3 regions of the Leptolyngbya sp. NK1-12 genome follow, and region 1 is predicted to be linked to each of the others. Evidence: predicted binding sites of a transcription regulator. Region 1 holds the regulator's gene; each other region holds the start of a gene.
The links. Region 1 encodes NtcA, which controls nitrogen genes in cyanobacteria. Its sites were predicted from a motif close to TTTGTANNNNNNNNTACAAA; they were not measured.

Region 1 (3,281 bases):
TGAATATGGCGTGGAAACTCTGCTCGATCCGCTGCCCTATAGCGTTGCCCGTTGGGTGGAGGGCGGTTGGGAAGCCTTGCAAAAGGTAGGCCGTTTATTCAACACGGTTGCCGTTAAAGATAGCTGGGGCCGTCCGGTGCTGCTGTTTCGTAATGAGTGGAATTGTCAGCAGGTGGAAGGCGAGCACCCAGAGCTAAAGCTGAAGAAGGTGGCTCCGGTGGTGTCAGGTCAGGAGCCGGAAGCGCTTTAGAAAAAGCTAGGAGTCAGGAGTGGGGTTTGCTGTAGGGCAACGGTTAGCGGAGCATCAACGGGCAAACTCGCTGGTGCAGGAGTAGGTAATGTTCTGACTCCCGGCTCCTGCGGCCCTTTTCATGACTGATCAGCCTGCTATAGCTTTTTCCACTCTGGTAAGGTACGAGGGGTGTGGGGGCTTCGCCCCCACGTAGGGGCACGGCCCCTGCACCCTATTTTTTGTACTTCATTAGCCTGGAAAAGGCTGTATTACAAGTCTGAAGTTTTTGTTAATCCTACCTAGAAGGCGCGAACGGCCCTCCTATAGTTGAAAACGTTACAGGATATTGCTGAATCATGACTAATCGTAATAATCTGCTTCGCAACATCTTAGTGGGTGCTGGCATTGCTACCGTCGGCGCAATTGGCACCAAAGCCGCGGTTGATTACTTCAAGAATCGGGGTGAGGAAGATGTCCCGGATGAAAGCCAGGGTGATCAACTGCCTGCTTCTGCCGCAGAAGTGGCCTATGCCAAAGTCCAAGACGCCTCGCTGCAAAAATTCCTCGATGTTAGCTTTGGCGAACCAGGCCGCTATGTTCCCAATCGTCCAGCCAAGGTGTTCGACTACCAGGGCAAGCAGTACATGGTGGTTTGGGCACGCGACAATAAGAAAAACAAAAACCAAATGCTGGCCTTTATTTACACACCCGAAGGCCGCAAGATGATTGCCAGCGTTGGCTATACCAATCAGGAAACCGATTACAACATCAACTTGGGCAGCACTCCCTTTGCTGTAGAGGTAAAAGGGCAGAAACTGACCAGTGGCCAGGGCAAAACCAAAGGCGCTGATGAGGTTGACTTTGTGCTTGCTTAACTGACTTGAAAGATTTGCAAAGTTTGAAGATATAAGGCTAACTAAGCCCTCCTGCCCCCCAATTTGGGGGGTTTCTATCACTCAAAGCTTACCTAAGTGAACTGCTGACTCAGGGTGACTGGATTGTGAACGGTAATCTTTTTCTTATGAATGGAAATCATTTTGTCTTGCCGCAAGTCGCCTAGCAGCCGCGTTACTGTTACTCGCGTCGAGCCAATTGCCTCTGCAATCGCCTGGTGGGAAAGTTTGAGATCGATGGTGATGCCATCCTGAGCAGGAACACCAAAATCGCGGCAGAGAATTAGCAAAAAGCTAACTAGACGGGAACCCATATCCCGATGCGCCAAGGTTTCGATCATCATCTCAGTCTGCAGGATGCGAGACGACAAACCCTGCAGCATGATCATCGACAGCTCTGGGTTATCCTTGAGCGCCTTCTCAACCTGCTCAATGGGTACTGAAAGCAACTCCACGGGCGTAAAGGCAACAGCGTGGTAGAAGCGGTCGGCGCGGTGCCCGGTAATCAGAGAGAGTACGCCAAAGACGCTATTCTCGCGCAGCAAGGCTACGGTAATCTCTTCCCCAGCTTCGTAAACCCTAGAGAGTTTGACCGCCCCTCGCATCAGGAAGTAAACCCGTTCCGCTGGATCACCTGGAAAGAAGATGGTTTTGCCGCGCTCGTAAGTCTCTACGACAGGCGGGAAGGCACCACCGCTCAACTGACGGAATACATTTGCTAACGGTCTATCTTGCAACGCTACCATGCCTTTATCCCTAGCCTATTATCGTGAGCCTGTATGAGCCTGTAGTTGTAATAACCCCCGAAGCGCTCTTCGTACTTATTTACGCTTACTACCAGTTTTTAGCCAGAACTCTTAGGATAAATTGTGCTGCATAACACAATCATACTGTGATAGAACTCTGACTTTAAAACACTAAACTTAAGAATGCGATAGTTTTTTGTAGCAAGAATTACACAATGCTGAAATCTCAGACCAGAATGCTATTTGCTGAGATATTTTCAGAATTTTTTCTGAGTAATGAAAATAGAGCATAGCCGTTCAACCCAAAAGTTGCAAGGCAGTAGAACTTAAACCCCTGCTACTGCCTCTGGCAACGCTACATCTGGGCAACATCGGTTCACAAGACTTCCACAGCAGCAAGCTACAAAACTACACACCATGCCTAAGCAAAGACTAACGCCCAGCGTACAGGCTATGTCGCCAAAACTCAAAACTTAAAACTCCCTCACCAGTTTCTTTCCGTCCCCGTTTTTCAGTATTCTTGAGACGCCAAACGACATTGGGTGAAGGGTCATGTTGAATTTGTCTGGAAAAAATGCCCTGGTGACAGGAATCGCTAACAACCGCTCAATCGCTTGGGGAATTGCCCAACAGCTTCACGCCGCAGGAGCCAATCTGGGTATTACCTATCTGCCTGATGAAAAGGGCCGCAACGAAAAGAAAGTGGCAGATTTGGTAGAACCGCTCCAACCCAGTTTGTACCTCCCCTGTGATGTGCAGAATGAAGCTCAGATGCAGGAAACATTCGAGGTGATTCAGGATAAGTGGGGCCGCTTAGATATTTTGATTCACTGCCTTGCGTTTGCTAGCAAAGATGCCTTGAGCGGTGACTTCAGCAGCGTATCGCGTCAAGATTTCTCTCTAGCAATCGAAGTGAGCGCCTATTCGCTGGTCAGCCTCAGTCGCTATGCGAAGCCATTAATGACCGAGGGCGGCAGCATTCTCACTCTCAGCTATTTGGGCGGCGTGCGAGTGATCCCCAACTACAACACGATGGGGATCGCAAAAGCAGCGCTGGAAATGAATGTGCGCTACCTCGCGGCTGAACTGGGACCGCAAAAGGTACGAGTCAATGCGATCTCGGCTGGCCCAATTCGCACGCTAGCCTCTTCTGCCGTGGGTGGCATTCTAGACATGATTCACCATGTGGAACGGGCGGCTCCGCTGCGGCGTACCGTTACGCAACTGGAAGTTGGCAATGCAGCCGCATTTCTGTGCAGCGATCTGGCTAGCGGCATTACCGGGCAGATCCTCTACGTAGATGCGGGCTACGAAATTATGGGCATGTCTGAGCCTGCAAAAGCTGAGGAATAAGCTGAATTGCCTGAATTGATGGAACTGCGCCTGCCTGTCGTTGCTCTGAAGCCAGAG
Region 2 (3,281 bases), 130 kb from region 1:
AAATCAAATGAGCAAATCAAACTAGGGCCAAACTAGGTAACGACCAATTCCTGATCCTCGGTAGGATGGAAGCTATCGGCCACATATCTTCCATGAACGGTTTAAGCCTATGCCTTCTCCCCTATCCTCGCCCCAACTGCGGCTCAACCTGTCAGAGGGTTCCGTATCCTTCAGTTTCAGCCCTGATGCAGCCACCAACCTGAAGCAGGCAATTGACACATTAATGAATCGGCTGAAGGTAAACGCAACGCAGACAGGCGGTAAACCCCAACCCCAGGAACCGATGGAGTATCGGTACACCGGAGAGGTATTTTTAGAGATTTTTTGTAATCCCAATATCTGGTCGAGTCCCTTTGCAGCCAAGGTGCTGATTACGCTGAGAGATGAACGCATTCGCCTCAATACCGAGGCAGAACTCACCCGACTGATCGAGGACGTGAATCAGTTTTTGGAACAATATGGCTAAGGGAATATCAAGCTGCGGTAAGCTGACAAACTTGGTCTCAATCTGCTTAGATAAGCACTGAGTTTGCTGCCATTACCATTTACCATCAAAGAATTACTATCAGAGAAAAGCTGGCAAGCCAGCTCTCGCCCTAACTCACAAACTTGCAGTTAATATAAAGAACTTAAACCGAGCACTCAAAACTCATACTACTGCCCATTCATTCTGTTGAGCGCCATGAATTCTGATACCTTAACTCAGCTAATCCAAAAGGGATTTCGGGTCACGCTTGGGGCCACAGCAACTCTGGTTGAAGCCTTGCAAGATCCTCAACGTCGAGAAGCCAACTTGGACAAGTTGACAACCGAGCTTAGCCAGTTGGCGGAAGAATGGGAGACGAAAGGCATTTCCACCGAACAGGAAGCCCGCAACTTTGTGGATACCCTCTGGAGAAGAGAGACCAACCCGTCCGCGGGTCAGACGGCTCCCCCGTCGCCCATACCGTCCTTGCCTAGAGAGTCAGTCTCTCCGGATGTGCAGCAAGACTTACAGGAACTAACGGCCCAAATTGCGGCAATTCGTGCTGAAATTGAGCGGCTGCGCGACCAAGATAATTCCTGAAGCCGCCGTTCATTTTATTCAATTCAATCTATTTGGGGTTAGATTCCCCGCCGCTTGGGGCATTCGTATTCGATCATGTGAACCGTAATACCTCACCGCAAGCGGCGGGGTGACTTTATTTAAAAGACAAGAAAAATCAGGTGTTTCTCTAGTGCCCCTAGGATTTTGAAAAACACCTGGCTATCTACTCGTAGATGCTGATTTATGTGGCAAAAGCGCCGCAGCTCAAACTTAGATCACAATCTATGGATCTCTAAATTTGAGCAAATTATGCAGAGCATTGTGCTAACTGAGGGTGTTTACAATTGCCGATTGAGTTCGTCTATTAAGCAAAATAGATTTGTTTGATTAAAACGATCAATCATTCAATCATTTTCCCAGTCTTCCCGGCCCAACAAATCGCCAATTCGATCGCGCAGCAGAAAATCGTGATCTTCTAGAACACACTCGATCCCGGCCCACTCACGAGCGGGAATATATTGACAGAGGACATAAATCGGCTGGTGACGGCTAACAACCCCCTTTTGTACCAATTGCCGTGCTTCATCTTGCAGTAGGTTCATTGAATACTGAACAGATTGAATCATGATTCACCCTCTGGAAACTGGATTATGGTTCGTTTATGCCCAAATAGGCGGAGAAAGTAGAGAAGAGCATGACAGCTCGAATCCAAATTCGGCGAAGTAGCACAAAGTTAAACTGAGAAATCGTCTTTGTAATCAGGTATACTGAATGATTTCTATTTTCACGCTAACGCTCTACTGATCATATTAATAAAGATTACGAAGGTCAGCAAATCTTGACGAAATATTGGGGCTGTGCTGCAGAGATGCCGAAGCTGCAATACTGAGCCAAGAGTGGTTAGAACATCGCCAGAAGACGAACAAAAACAGGGTAGTACCGTTAGGAACACATTGGGATCGTACTCAAACTTCTACCTAAGCTAGATGCACGATGAGATCCACCTAAGCTAGGAAATGCAGCCAAAACCTGGCATTCCATGTCGCAATATCGTAAATAAACAAACAAAGCAGTGGGCGGCAGCTGATCCATCCTTTACCTCTGAGTCATCTCATCCTGGATTGAATATAAGCCAGCCCTAAAGCACCTACACTTGAGCTTATCCTCCCTAATTAGCCTAAAATGCAGAGGTTTCGGCATATTAGCCTCAAAATCATTTTTATGCTTTCTCAAGCTTTCTTAGGCTTTTCTTAGTCTTCTATTAATATTGATTGCAAAACCTGCGGGTTTAGTTAAATGGCAACCGCTGCCTGACGTTTTTGGCCGATCTCGATTGCCACTTGAATTGCTGCTTTGAAGCTGTCCGCTTGAGCAATCCCCTGTCCGGCAATATCAAATGCGGTACCGTGGTCAGGCGAAGTGCGAATAAACGGCAAGCCAATCGTGGTATTCACAGCCCGGTCGAACGCCATTAGCTTGACGGGAATCAAGCCTTGGTCATGATAGAGCGCTAGATAAGCATCCTCACCGAGATTGGCGTCTGCTGAGCTGCTGCTGCTATGCCCGTACCAGGCTTGGGCTGGGCGAACCCACAGAGTATCGGGAGGAACCGGACCTCGCAGGTGAACCTGGGGAAATTGAGCCGCCATCTCCTCTAACCAGGGAATCAGCCAGGTTTGCTCCTCCTGCCCGAGTTGGCCTTGTTCTCCGCTATGGGGATTGAGGCCGGCAATTGCAATCCGGGGATGCCTCAAGCCAAAGTCTTGCTGCAATGCTTGAATCAATAGCTCTAGCTTCTGCGTCATCAAAGCAGGGGTTAGGGTGTCGGGCACCTGCCGCAGGGGAATGTGGGTCGTGGCGAGGAGGGCGCGTAGCGTCCAATCAGTATGGGGAGAATGGGCCACAAACAGCATGCCAAATCGCTCTCTGCCAGCTCGTTCAGCCAACAGCTCAGTTTGCCCCGGATACAGATGACCGGCAGCCTTCCAGGCCGATTTAGCGATTGGAGCAGTGACAATCCCAGCAAAATTTCCTCGCAAGGTTTGGGCAATTGCCGTTTCCAGGAAGCAAAAGCTGGCGGCTCCACTGGCTGCATTCCCTACGCCCAACCGAATTTGCTCCCGGACCGAGAGGGGCAGCTCCACGTCCAGAATTGACAAGCTATCTGGATGGGCAAGTTGAACCAATGTGCTTTGTGGCGGTTGAGCAGACAGTTGAATTTGCAGCTGTAAATCCCGGTATGCTTGCCAGAGCA
Region 3 (3,281 bases), 230 kb from region 1:
ATAGCCGTAGCCCAGAATTATCGAAGTTAGGGCTGGGTTGAGCTAGTTTCTCGAGTGCTCGACGGTAATCGCCAATCGCGCAGTTCCAGTCGCCTCGCAAATGATAGGTGCGGCCCCGCTCAGCATAGATGTGACCTTCAAGCTTGCCAAGACACAGGGCTAAGTCAAAGCTCTCTAGCGCCCGGTCATACATCTCTAACTCCCGGAAGGTAATGCCCTGATTAATCCAGGCCCGCACGTTAGCTGGGTTCAAATCCAAGGCAATATCATAGTCCAGAATCGCTTCCAAAAACTTGCCCTGAGCTGCATAGTAATTAGCCCGGTTATTGTAGGCACTATCGAGGCGCGGATTCAGCTCAATGGCGCGATTGTAATCGGCGATAGCTGCGGCAGGCTGGCCGCTCTGAAAGTAAACCAGACCTCGATTACTGTAATGGTTCGCATTTTGAGGGTTGCGGTCGATTAACTCACTGAAGATAGCAATAGCCTCAATGTGATTGCCATGCTGGGCTTCAGCCAGAGCACGCTGCCGTAAGATTGTTTCCTGTTCTGCAGAACTGAGACGCAACACTGATTGTTTTTGCTGATGGATATTGGTTTTGTTTTGTTGAGGCTGCCAGCGTTTTTGAAGATGGCTGGGGGCATCCTGGGCCAGTTGTCTGGTGTGCTGTCTGGCCACTTGTCTAGACTGGGCCGAAACTCTTACTGCCCGCCCTGCCTGGTCGGCTCGTTTAGATTGATTAGCCTGCTTATTTTGATTGACAGAAGAGCGATTCATGCCATCCTCACCGTTACTCAACAGCCTGACAGTGTAAACTTACAATCCCTGATCGATCTTTAGTTTCTAAGCTGAATGCCTAGTTCACATCCTTCTATAGGTCACTTAATAAGCTGTCTGCTGGGCAGGCGTAAGGTTGAAAATACTGAACCGTCTATCGCGACTAGAGCACCCACTGGCTGCTGAGAAGCAAGCCAGAGCTAGAGTCTATCCATTTCTGCCATGCAGGCTACACTTTGGCCCATGCCAGTAGTATCGCGGAGAAATCATGGAAAATTCGTGAAATTTTCCGAAACATTTTCGGTCAGGTCCATTAAGGAGGAGTGAATTTTCCCGTAAGCTTCTCTACAGAGTAGGTCTATAAAAACTAGTTCCTCTTTTTCTCTATGCTTTCTACAGGATTGTCCGACTCTGCTCCGCCGTTTGGCGATTTCGTGCCTTAAGGATGAGCAATGATTAGAAATCATGCAGTATGGATGACTAGTTCGATTAAATCCACTAATTTCACAAAACTTTATTCTTAATCCCCTCGTAGCCTATACTACGCAAGGATGACTGTAAGGAGAGGAAATACAATGTCGGAGGCAATGAAGCCCCTGACTGTACCGAAAGAATTTTTGGGTCCACCGGGTGCTTGGAATCCCACCTTGTTGATGTTCTTAGGGGCAGTTGCACTAGCTACGCTTTCTACGGTCGGCTATTGGTGTTGGGGTTTTCCAGGCTGGACCTGCTTTTTGACCAATGTGATTGCCCTGCATCTGGTGGGAACCGTGATTCACGATGCTTCCCACAATGTGGCGCACCGAAATCGCATTATCAACGCCGCGTTGGGTCATGGTAGCGCCCTGATGCTGGGGTTTGCCTTTCCGGTGTTTACGCGAGTCCACATGCAGCACCATGCCAACGTCAATGATCCAGACAACGATCCCGACCATTTTGTTTCAACCGGCGGTCCACTGTGGCTGATTGCCGCTCGTTTCTTCTACCACGAAGTGTTCTTCTTCAAACGCAAGCTGTGGCGGAAATATGAGTTGCTGGAGTGGTTTTTGAGCCGTCTGGTTGTGGGCATCGTGGTGTACCTGTCAATCCAGTACGGCTTCCTTGACTACATCATGAACTTTTGGTTCTCGCCTGCCCTGGTTGTAGGGTTAGCGCTGGGGCTATTTTTTGACTACCTGCCGCATCGCCCCTTCCAGGAGCGCAATCGCTGGAAAAATGCGCGCGTCTATCCCAGCCCGGTTCTGAACCTGTTGATCATGGGGCAGAACTATCACCTGATTCATCATCTCTGGCCCTCGATCCCTTGGTACAAGTATCAGGCGGCCTATCGAGCCACTCGACCTTTGCTGGATGCAAAAGGCTGTCACCAGTCGCTGGGTTTGCTGGAAGGCAAAAGTTTTCTAAGCTTCATGTACGATGTGTTTCTGGGTATCCGCTTCCACAAAAGCCACTCCAACGTAGCCCCAGCGGAGTCTACTCCTCATCTACCAGAAGAGAGAGCCGAACTGGCCTCCAGCAGTCAGAAGGTACGCGTTTAGCGCAAGCATTGAATTGGTTGAAGTGCGGGCCTCTTGCCCGCGACCAAAATCCTTGCACAATTGAAAAGCGAATTGCTTGCAGTAGCCCCAGTCACTGCGATGGGTTAAGAAACGCCTCTCAGTTTGCGCGTGTTCTCCACCAGGCTCTGAGCAAAGTTGTCAAAGCGCTCAGAAAGCTTCTGATCAAGCAGTTTGCCATCTTCTCCAAACGCTTTCCAAGCCTGTCCAATTGCCACTTGTTCGGGAATCACCCAAGCATGAACCCAGCGCATAATCACTCGCAGGTCGTTGAGGGCATTGCTGTTGGGCTGGCCGCCGAGGATGCTAATCAAACCGGCCACCTTGCCATCTAGTTCCTCAAAGCCCATTAAATCAAGCGCATTTTTTAGAACTCCACTGACGCTGCCGTGATATTCTGGCGTCACTAGAATCAAGCCATCTGCCTCCTTCACCGTTTGGCTGAGGCGAGCTACATCTGGGTAGTCAGAGTAATCGTCTCCACCATCACAGAAGGGTAAGTTCATTGTGCGCAGATCCAAAATTTCCACCTCGGCACCCAGAGCTGCAACTCGCTGAGCTGCGATTTGCAGAGCCTGCTGACTGTAAGAACCCGATCTCAAACTGCCTGCAATTCCGACAATTTTGACCATAGTTACCTGCCTGGACACTATTATTAGCCCTATTTTAGCTAAAGCGAACTCGATATGACTATGCCTAAGGAGTGGACAAGCAGTAGGTCAAGTGGTTGACGGCGATATTGTTATTTCGAGTATTTCGAGTCAAAAGTCCAACTCAAATGTCCAACTGTTGATTGCAATAGTTAGGATGGGGTGGAGTTACACTAGATTCTAGGGCTGTAACCGAATTCCCAGCGATCAGATTCGGTGAATTGTTTCTATGAACCGCTGAGCGATCCGCTAGAGCGGCTGGGACAGAATTGCAGGAGATGGCAAGGACACTATAGA

Region 2: the regulator NtcA is predicted to act here: its motif matches at 1,779-1,798, upstream of HJG54_RS25615 (DUF4327 family protein).
Region 3: the regulator NtcA is predicted to act here: its motif matches at 1,307-1,326, upstream of crtR (beta-carotene hydroxylase).

Annotation. Positions count from the first base shown of each region.
Region 1 is NZ_CP053586.1:6,104,349-6,107,629, forward strand. It holds gene prfC (peptide chain release factor 3) at 1-250, shown strand, start outside; gene HJG54_RS26220 (hypothetical protein) at 589-1,107, shown strand; gene ntcA (global nitrogen regulator NtcA) at 1,200-1,871, opposite strand; gene fabI (enoyl-ACP reductase FabI) at 2,424-3,224, shown strand.
Region 2 is NZ_CP053586.1:5,977,394-5,980,674, forward strand. It holds gene HJG54_RS25605 (hypothetical protein) at 110-466, shown strand; gene HJG54_RS25610 (hypothetical protein) at 683-1,066, shown strand; gene HJG54_RS25615 (DUF4327 family protein) at 1,432-1,653, opposite strand; gene pdxA (4-hydroxythreonine-4-phosphate dehydrogenase PdxA) at 2,320-3,281, opposite strand, start outside.
Region 3 is NZ_CP053586.1:6,331,778-6,335,058, reverse strand. It holds gene HJG54_RS27195 (tetratricopeptide repeat protein) at 1-778, opposite strand, end outside; gene crtR (beta-carotene hydroxylase) at 1,354-2,316, shown strand; gene HJG54_RS27185 (NADPH-dependent FMN reductase) at 2,421-2,966, opposite strand.